Regions from separate parts of the Streptomyces sp. NPDC086554 genome, predicted to be linked through region 1. Evidence: riboswitches for the same ligand, from Rfam matches in the RefSeq annotation. Region 1 holds a riboswitch; the other holds the start of a gene.
What was found. A riboswitch is a leader RNA that binds a small molecule or an ion and turns the genes downstream of it on or off. The one in region 1 is predicted to bind cyclic di-AMP.

Region 1 (4,557 bases):
GCCGCGAGCTGGCCAGGCCCGCGCTCGCCTACGCGGCGCGGGCGACGGCACCCGTGCTCATACCGATGCCGCCGCCGTACGGGTACCGACTTCCCTATCCGCAGGGCGCACAGGGCGCACAGGGAGCGCACGGACCACAGGGGTACAGCTACACCCAGCCGGCGACGGCCTACGCGCCCTACCCCGCCTATCCCGCGTACCAGACCCCGTACAACCCCTACCGCAGCTGATCAGGCGGAAGCCTTCGTCAGCGCGGTCACCTCGGCCTCCGTCAGTTCGAGATCGCCCACCGCGAGCAGCGCGGGCAGCTGCTCGACCGTGCGGGCCGACGCGATCGGCGCGGCCACCGTCGGCTGCGCGGCGAGCCAGGCCAGGGCCACGGTCGCGGGCTCGGCGCCGCGCGCAGCCGCGATCTCGTCCAGGGCGGCGAGCACCTTCACGCCCCGCTCGGTCTCCAGATGCTTGCCCGCGCCCTCGGCCCGCGCACTGTCGACCTTCGCGCCCGGGCGGTACTTACCGGTGAGGAAGCCGGATGCGAGCGCGTAGTACGGCACCGCCGCCAGGCCGGAGCGCGATGCGACCTCCTGGAGCGGGCCCTCGTAGGTGCCACGGGAGACGAGGTTGTAGTGCGGCTGCAGCGCCACGTACCGGGCGAGGCCCTCGCGGTCGGAGAAGTCGATGGACTCCTGGAGCCGCTCGGCGGTCAGGTTGGAGGCGGCGATCGCGCGCACCTTGCCCGACGTCACCAGATCGTCGAGCGCGGTGATGATCTCCTCGACCGGGACGGTCGGGTCGTCGAAGTGCGTGTAGTAGAGGTCGATGTAGTCGGTGCGCAGCCGGCGCAGCGACTCCTCGGCACCGGACTTGATGGTGTTGGCGGACAGGCCCTTGTAGTCGGGGTGGGCGCCGACCTTGGTGGCGATCACGACGTCGGAGCGGCGGCCGCGCGCGGCGAGCCAGTTGCCGATGACGGTCTCGGACTCGCCGCCCTTGTTGCCCGGCGCCCAGGCCGAGTAGACGTCGGCGGTGTCGACGAAGTTGCCGCCCGCCGCGGTGTAGGCGTCGAGCACGGCGAAGGACTGCGCCTCGTCGGCCGTCCAGCCGAAGACGTTGCCGCCGAGGGCGAGCGGGAAGACCTCGAGGTCGGACGGGCCGAGCTTGCGTAGAGAAGTCATACGGGGCTCAACACCCTTACGGAGCCCAGCATTCCGTACTACGGGATGTCAGTTCCGCGTTTCAAGATATGGGCATGCCGAGCCGGCAGCCCTGACGTCGGGGGGTTGCCGCCAGGACCGCCGGAGTCACAGGGGGCGCCTCAGAGCGACTGGCCCTTGTCCCGCAGCCAGGCGGCCGGGTCGACCCCGGTGGAGTCGCCGCCGGGGTGGATCTCGAGGTGGAGGTGCGGCCCGGTCACATTGCCGGTGGCGCCGACGCGGCCGATGGTGTCGCCGGTGGTGACCTTCTGGCCGACGCTGACGCCCATCGAGGACTGGTGGTTGTACCAGATCTCGGTGCCGTCCTCGAGCTCCAGGATGGTGCGGTAGCCGTACGACCCCGCCCAGCCGGCCTCCTTGATGGTGCCGGTGTGGATCGCCTTGAGGGGCGTACCCGTCGGCGCCGCGAAGTCGAGGCCGGTGTGGTAGCCGGAGGACCACATCGATCCTGCCTGGCCGAAGGTGCTGGTGAGCGTGTACGAACTGAGCGGCAGCGTGTAGCTCTTGGCGAGCTTGGCCAGGCGCTCCGCCTCGGCCTTGCGCCGGGCTTCCTCTTCCGCCTTCTTCTTCGCTGCGGCCTTCTCGGCGGCGATCTTCTTCTCGGCCGCGGACTGCTCGGCGGCGGCCTGCTCCGCGGCCTTCTTGACGGCGGCTTCTTCCGCCGCCTTCTGGACCGCGTCGTCCGCCTGGTCCTGCTGGTTCTCGGCCTGCTGCATGATGCGGGCCCGCAGTGCCTCACCGGCGTCGGTGGTTCCCTGCTCGGCATCGGCGGTGCTGACACCGGCGGCGGTGAGCGGCGCGGCGGCGGTCGTCACGCCTGCGTCGGAGGAGTCGTCTGATTCGTCGGAGCCGGATATCAGGGACCCCACGCCGGGAAGCGACTTGGCCTCCGGCAGCGAGTCCGTGACGGCCGAGATGTCCGGCATCTCGATGGAGACCGGGGGCTTGCCGCCCTGCGCGGTGGCGATGCCGCCCGCGCCGACGGCGGCGATGACGCCCACGCCGAGGACGGTGGAGCTGCGGGCGAGCCCGCCGCCGCCCTTCTTGTGGACGCGGTGCCTGCCGCGAACGGGACGGATGGACTCCTCGGTGGGATTCCACTCCTCCCAAGTCTCATCGTCATGAGCACCGAAGTCGTCGTCATTCGGTGCGTAAACGGCTTGGGGGGCAGGCCGGTTGGACGCCACTGGGGCGCGCTCCTTTCCTTCCTTCTCGCCTACCGGGTTAGCTGACGGGTTCGGAGCAGGAAGGTCTCCTACGAACATCTGGCACGGATGCACAGATGCCCGATTCACCCCAATTGGTGGTTCCCCGGCTCCCTTTCGGGATTAGGCGCGTGCGCACGGAGCCGACTCGAGTGACGGCTGGGACGACCGCGCTGCGTTATCGAACGTTAATAGACGGCAGGGCCGTATTCCAAGCCGTTCCGACTGATCGTTAACGCCGTTGGCCTGTACTTAACGGGACACCAAGGGCGGGAACGGGGCGAGTTGACCGCACTTCTTCACACACCGGACCTTCACACCGCCTTGACAGTGCGTCAGTTGCTATGCGGAGTGGTGCGATTCAGTCACGGCCCGTGACATCGGACGGGGTATCGGGGGAGGCATCGGACGGGGCATCGCCGGTGTCCGGCCGCCGCACCGCGAGCAGCGCCATGTCGTCCGTCCCTCCCCCGCCGGTGTGCCGGCGCACCTCTTCGGCCAGCGTCGCGAGCAGCGTGTCAGGGCCGTGGGGTCCGGGAAAGATCCGGCCGCCGAGCCGGGCCGCCGGGTTGTAGAACTCGCCGCGGATGTCCCGCGCCTCCGAGAGCCCGTCGGTGTAGAGCAGCAGCATCGCCCCCGGCGGGAACTCCGCCTCGTCGGCGCGGTCCGGCCAGACCCCCAGGTCGCCCATCCCGAGCGGCAGCGCGGGCTCGCTCGCGGACAGCACGCACAGCCGTCCGTCGCCGCGCAGGAGCAGCGGCTCGGGATGCCCGCGGTTGAGGATGCGGATGACTCCGTCGCCGCGCGGGATCTCCGCGAGGACAGCGGTGGTGAACCCCTCGAAGGCGTCGAGCCCCTCGCGCCGCATGCCCTCCCGCGCGAGCGCCCGCTCAAGGCGCTGCGCCACCGCCTCCAGGGTGGCCTCCTGCTCGGCCGCCTCCCGGAACGCCCCGATGACGACGGCGACGGCCGCCACCGCGCCCATCCCCTTGCCGCGTACGTCGCCGACGATGACGCGTACGCCGTGCGGGGTGTCCTGCACGGCGTACAGATCCCCGCCGATGAACGCGTCGGCTTCCGCGGCCTCGTACCGCGCCGCGATGTCGAGCCCCCCGATCCGGTGATCCGGCTGCGGCAGCACGGCGCGCTGGGCGGTCTCCGAGATGGAGCGGGCGGAGGCGAGCTGTTCGTCGCTGCGGCGTACGACGCGGTTGATGAGGACGGCGAGCACGGCGACGGTCAGCACGGTGAGCAGCTCGGTGACGGCCGCGACGTCGGTGGTGGTGCTGTTGCCGAAGTGCAGGGTGAGCACGGCGAGGCAGGAGGCGGCGCCGATGAGGCCGGTGCTGAGGAGCGAGTAGAACGGGGCGGCGATCAGCGGGGCGGCGGTGAACAGGGGCGCCGCGGTGAACTCCGAGGGGGTCGACATGTCGTACACGACGCCGATGACCAGGAGCAGCCACGGAAGGGCCCGCACGAGAGCCCGCTCGTGGGTGACGTCCGGACTCATGTCCGACCCCTCTGAGGGGTTTCTCGGACGTCCTCCTCGCTGCCCCACCGCTCGTCTCCCGCCGAAGTCCGCGCCCGGGACCAGCCCCATGACCGCACCTGTCCAGGTTTCCCTCAGCGGCGGCGGGCTGCGAGCGGTGTGGGCCGACCGGATGACATCGGACGGCATGGCGGAGGAACGCCGAAAACGCCTAAGGCCCGGATCCATGATCTGGATCCGGGCCTTAGGACTTCAGTAGCGGGGACAGGATTTGAACCTGCGACCTCTGGGTTATGAGCCCAGCGAGCTACCGAGCTGCTCCACCCCGCGCCGTTGAAATGAACAGTACGCCATGTGGCGGGGTAAAAGCGAACCGGTTGCCGGGAGGGACGAAACCGCAGGCTCGGACCCCCGGACATGCCACAGGCCCAGATCAGTGGTTCCTGACCTGGGCCTGAGTGGTAGACCGTGTGGGACTCGAACCCACAACCAATGGATTAAAAGTCCACTGCTCTGCCAATTGAGCTAACGGTCCGTGCCGACGCACCCCACGAGCATAGCGGGACGGGCCCCGTCGTCCGATCGGGTATCGCCTCTGGGCCCGTCGCGAGTTGCGCGCCGGGCCCTCGAGCGGGCGCCGAACGGTCAG
Region 2 (4,557 bases), on a different contig from region 1:
CCTCGCCGATCAGCGGCTCAGCAAGAATCCGGCGCATCATGACGAACCCGCCCACGCCAAGAGCAAGACCGGCATCCCGGGCGAGCGCAGCGCCAACCTGATGACGCATCTGCTCAATATCGATCCGCCGGACCACACGCGGTTGCGCCGCCTCGTGTCGAAGGCCTTCACTCCCCGCCGCGTCGCCGAGTTCGCGCCCCGCGTGCAGGAACTGACGGATCAGCTCATCGACCGGTTCGCGGAGAAGGGGGAGGCGGACCTTATTCACGACTTCGCGTTTCCCCTCCCCATCTACGCCATTTGCGATCTGCTCGGCGTCCCGCGCGAGGACCAGGACGACTTCCGTGACTGGGCGGGCATGATGATCCGACACGGCGGTGGCCCGCGCGGTGGCGTCGCGCGCTCCGTGAAGAAGATGCGGGGCTATCTCGCCGAGCTCATCCATCGCAAGCGCAACGACCCCGGCGACGACCTCATCTCGGGGCTCATCCGCGCCTCCGACCACGGCGAGCACCTCACCGAGAACGAGGCCGCCGCGATGGCCTTCATTCTCCTCTTTGCCGGATTTGAGACCACCGTCAATCTCATCGGCAACGGGACATACGCCCTCCTCACCCACCCCGAGCAGCGCGAGCGGCTCCAGGAGTCCCTCGGGGGAGGGGACATGGGGCTCCTTGAGACCGGCATCGAGGAACTGCTCCGCTTCGACGGGCCCGTCGAGCTCGCCACGTGGCGGTTCGCCACCGAGCCGTTGACCATCGGCGGGCGGGACATCGCGCAGGGCGACCCCGTTCTCGTCGTACTCGCAGCCGCCGACCGTGACCCCGAGCGGTTCGAGGATCCCGACACGCTCGACCTCTCCCGGCGCGACAACCAGCACCTCGGATACGGGCACGGCATTCACTATTGCCTCGGCGCACCCCTCGCCCGGCTCGAAGGTCAGGCCGCTCTCGCGACCCTGCTACGCCGCCTCCCTGACCTGCGCCTCGCGGCGGAACCGGGTGATTTGCGCTGGCGAGGCGGGCTCATCATGCGCGGACTGCGCACGCTGCCGGTGGAGTTCACACCCGCACAGAAGCGCACTTGAGACGCCGTTGAACTGACGGTGCGTCAAGACTGTGACTTTCACGTGATCTCCGCTGCATCGACTTGTGACAACTGTTCGACTGCGGCTACGTTCACCGACGACTCGGCATCCGCTGTCGCAGCAGCCGCAGTCGCCTCTGCAGTCTTCTGAAAGGCACTTGCATGCTCTCCGGTAATGGTCGTCACCGACGCCCCCGCCAAGCCCCGGCCCTCATCGTCGCGGCAGGTGTCACCGGATCAGCCATCGCGATCCCGTTGCTCGGCGCCACCAGCGCGAGCGCCGCGGACACCGCCACCTGGGACAAGCTCGCGGAGTGCGAGAGTGGCGGCTCCTGGAGCCTGGACCCGGGCAACGGCTACTACGGCGGGCTCCAGATGTCCCAGGAGACCTGGGAGCAGTACGGCGGTCTCGACTACGCCCCCTACGCCGACCAGGCCAGCCGTTCGCAGCAGATAGCCGTCGCCGAGAAGGTCCTGGCCGACCAGGGTCCCAGCGCCTGGCCGAGCTGCGGAGTGATCGCCGGACTCAGCAAGGACGACGCCCCCGCCGACGTCGACCCGGGCGCTCCGATCACCTCGGTGCCGTCGGACGAGCCGACCGACACGAGCGGGTCCGCCGAGCCCGGTGACTCGACGGAGTCCGGTGAGTCGGCCGAGCCCACCGAGAAGCCCACCGAGAAGCCCACCGAGGAGCCGTCGGAGAAGCCCTCCGAGAAGCCCTCTGAAAAGCCCTCCGAGAAGCCCGGCGCAGGCGACGACTCGCGAGACAAGAATCACGAGTCGGATGAGTCGGATGAGTCGGATGAGTCGGGTGACTTGCCCAAGTCAGATGATTCGGGTGACTCCGACAAGTCGGAGCCGGACGACTCCACTTCGCCCGCCCCGAGCCCCACCCCCTCCACCGGCGCGGGCGAAGGCTCGGGTCGGCACCGCGGTGACAGCGCGGACGACGGGCAGGCCAAGAACGGCGACCGCGACGGCTCCGGCCGGCACGCCTCACGCGGCGACGACCGCGCGAAGGACGGCGCCGACGGGACGTACACGGTCCGCTCTGGAGACAACCTCTGGACCATCGCCGACGACCTCGGCGTGCAGGGCGGATGGAGCGCGCTCTATGCCGAGAACAAGAAGTCCGTCGGAACCGACCCCGACCTCATCCTCCCCGGTCAGAGCCTCGATTTGGGCGAAAAGTAAGGGAAGTTGACGAAGAGTCGGTCAGTTGCTTCGCGCTTAATGTCCGGTTTGGCGTAAGTGAGAGATGGGTCTCAGAAGCCCTGATCGTCTTTGAAATTCCGTGGATCGCATGTCTACGGTCGTGACCGCTCGCCACAGCGGGCCCCGCCGGTCGGTACGCCTAGTCCTGCCAACGGCCGTTCGGGAACAGTCGTCGCGTCAAGCGCCGTAGGCAGGAGCGGGGGACCCAAGGTTTCCGCCGGGCCCGGCCGCACAGCAGCAGAACGAAGAAGCTGCCGAGCGGAGTTGGGACCGGCTAGGGGTTAAGTCGCGCTTGAGGAAGCGCGGCCGGGCAACTTCATCGGCCCGAACCCGACAGCTCACCTCGTAGGCGTCGGTGAGGGGATCACTCATGCTGTTTTCCAGCAAGGGCAAGCACCGCCGTCCGTCCAAGGCCACCCGCGTCGCCACGCTCGCCGGCGTCACCGGTGTCGCGGTCGCCGCCCCGCTGATGGCCGCCGGCTCGGCCTCCGCCGCCACCGGTTCCGAGTGGGACTCCGTCGCCCAGTGCGAGGCCGGCGGCAACTGGTCCATCAACACCGGCAACGGCTACTACGGCGGCCTGCAGTTCTCGGCCTCCACCTGGGCCGCGTACGGCGGCACGAAGTACGCCGCCACCGCCGACCAGGCCTCCAAGGCCCAGCAGATAGAGATCGGCGAGAAGGTTCTCGCGGGTCAGGGCAAGGGCGCCTGGCCGAGCTGTGGCGTGGGCCTCTCCGGCGCCGCGTACAGCGGTGGCGGTGCCGAGGAGAGCGCTCCGCAGCAGCAGCCCGCCGAGCAGCCGCAGAGCCAGCCGAGCGCCCAGACCGAGGCGCCGAAGCAGGAGGCCGCGCCGAAGCAGGCCGCCCCGAAGGCCGAGTCCAAGAAGACCGTCGAGACCCCGACCGGCAAGAAGGTCAAGAAGGGCGACGGCGAGTACAAGGTCAAGAAGGGTGACACCCTCTCCAAGATCGCCGAGGAGAAGGACGTCAAGGGCGGCTGGCACAAGGTGTACAAGCTCAACGGCGACATCATCGACAACGCCGACATGATCTACCCGGGTCAGCAGCTTCACCTCAGCTAATTTCTGGCGGGGCGCCTCGCTGGTCTTTTGGCTGCGGGTGCGTTTTGGTTGCTCGCGCCCACGCGGCGGAGCCGCACATGTCACAGCCCCGCGCCCCTTCGGGGCGCTACCCCCCGGCGACGGCTTCGGGGGGTCCCCCCGTCCCCACGGGTCCACCCCGTCCCGGCGTGCATATCCCCCGTACGCGCCGGGGCGGGGTCTTTTTGTTCCGTTCGGAAACTTTTTGCTCTCGGTTTGTCCACAGGGCGGTCGCTCGGCTGGCTCTTGTCCGGGAGCCGGTTAGGCTCGTGTCCGCGAGGCCAACGCCCCGCGTACCCGCGTCACATCCCAGAAGGAGATGCTCGTGCCGTCCATCGACGTCGTCGTAGCCCGGGAAATCCTGGACTCCCGAGGCAACCCCACGGTCGAGGTCGAGGTCGGCCTCGACGACGGCAGCACGGGTCGTGCCGCCGTTCCGTCCGGTGCGTCCACCGGCGCTTTCGAGGCCATCGAACTCCGTGACGGTGACCCCAACCGTTACCAGGGCAAGGGCGTGGAGAAGGCCGTCCTCGCCGTCATCGAGCAGATCGGCCCGGAGCTCGTCGGGTACGACGCCACCGAGCAGCGCCTGATCGACCAGGCGATGTTCGACCTCGACGCCACCGACAACAAGGGCTCGCTCGGCGCCAACGCCATCCTCGGCGTCTCCCTCGCCGTCGCGCACGCCGCCTCCGAGGCCAGCGACCTGCCGCTGTTCCGCTACCTCGGCGGTCCGAACGCGCACCTGCTGCCCGTCCCGATGATGAACATCCTGAACGGCGGGTCGCACGCCGACTCGAACGTCGACATCCAGGAGTTCATGATCGCGCCGATCGGCGCCGAGTCCTTCTCCGAGGCCCTGCGCTGGGGCACCGAGGTCTACCACACCCTCAAGAAGGTCCTGAAGGACAAGGGTCTGTCGACCGGCCTCGGCGACGAGGGCGGCTTCGCCCCGAACCTGGACTCCAACCGCGCCGCGCTCGACCTCATCCTCGAGGCCATCAAGCAGGCCGGTTACGTCCCCGGCGAGCAGATCGCGCTCGCCCTCGACGTCGCCGCGTCCGAGTTCTACAAGGACGGCAAGTACCAGTTCGAGGGCAAGGAGCGCTCGGCCGCCGAGATGACCGAGTACTACGAGGAGCTCGTCGCCTCGTACC

Region 2: linked by a shared signal. The riboswitch ahead of AB0O76_RS18420 (transglycosylase family protein) and the one ahead of AB0O76_RS29550 (M23 family metallopeptidase) in region 1 are both predicted to bind cyclic di-AMP.

Annotation. Positions count from the first base shown of each region.
Region 1 covers NZ_JBFBJK010000020.1:19,751-24,307, forward strand. The annotation lists gene AB0O76_RS29540 (PrsW family intramembrane metalloprotease) at 1-230, shown strand, start outside; gene AB0O76_RS29545 (aldo/keto reductase) at 231-1,175, opposite strand; gene AB0O76_RS29550 (M23 family metallopeptidase) at 1,316-2,401, opposite strand; cyclic di-AMP (ydaO/yuaA leader) riboswitch at 2,413-2,559, opposite strand; gene AB0O76_RS29555 (PP2C family protein-serine/threonine phosphatase) at 2,781-3,929, opposite strand; tRNA gene AB0O76_RS29560 (tRNA-Met) at 4,165-4,238, opposite strand; tRNA gene AB0O76_RS29565 (tRNA-Lys) at 4,368-4,443, opposite strand; gene AB0O76_RS29570 (amino acid permease) at 4,554-4,557, opposite strand, start outside.
Region 2 covers NZ_JBFBJK010000010.1:119,567-124,123, reverse strand. The annotation lists gene AB0O76_RS18430 (cytochrome P450) at 1-1,087, shown strand, start outside; gene AB0O76_RS18425 (transglycosylase family protein) at 1,249-2,280, shown strand; cyclic di-AMP (ydaO/yuaA leader) riboswitch at 2,474-2,668, shown strand; gene AB0O76_RS18420 (transglycosylase family protein) at 2,672-3,382, shown strand; gene eno (phosphopyruvate hydratase) at 3,720-4,557, shown strand, end outside.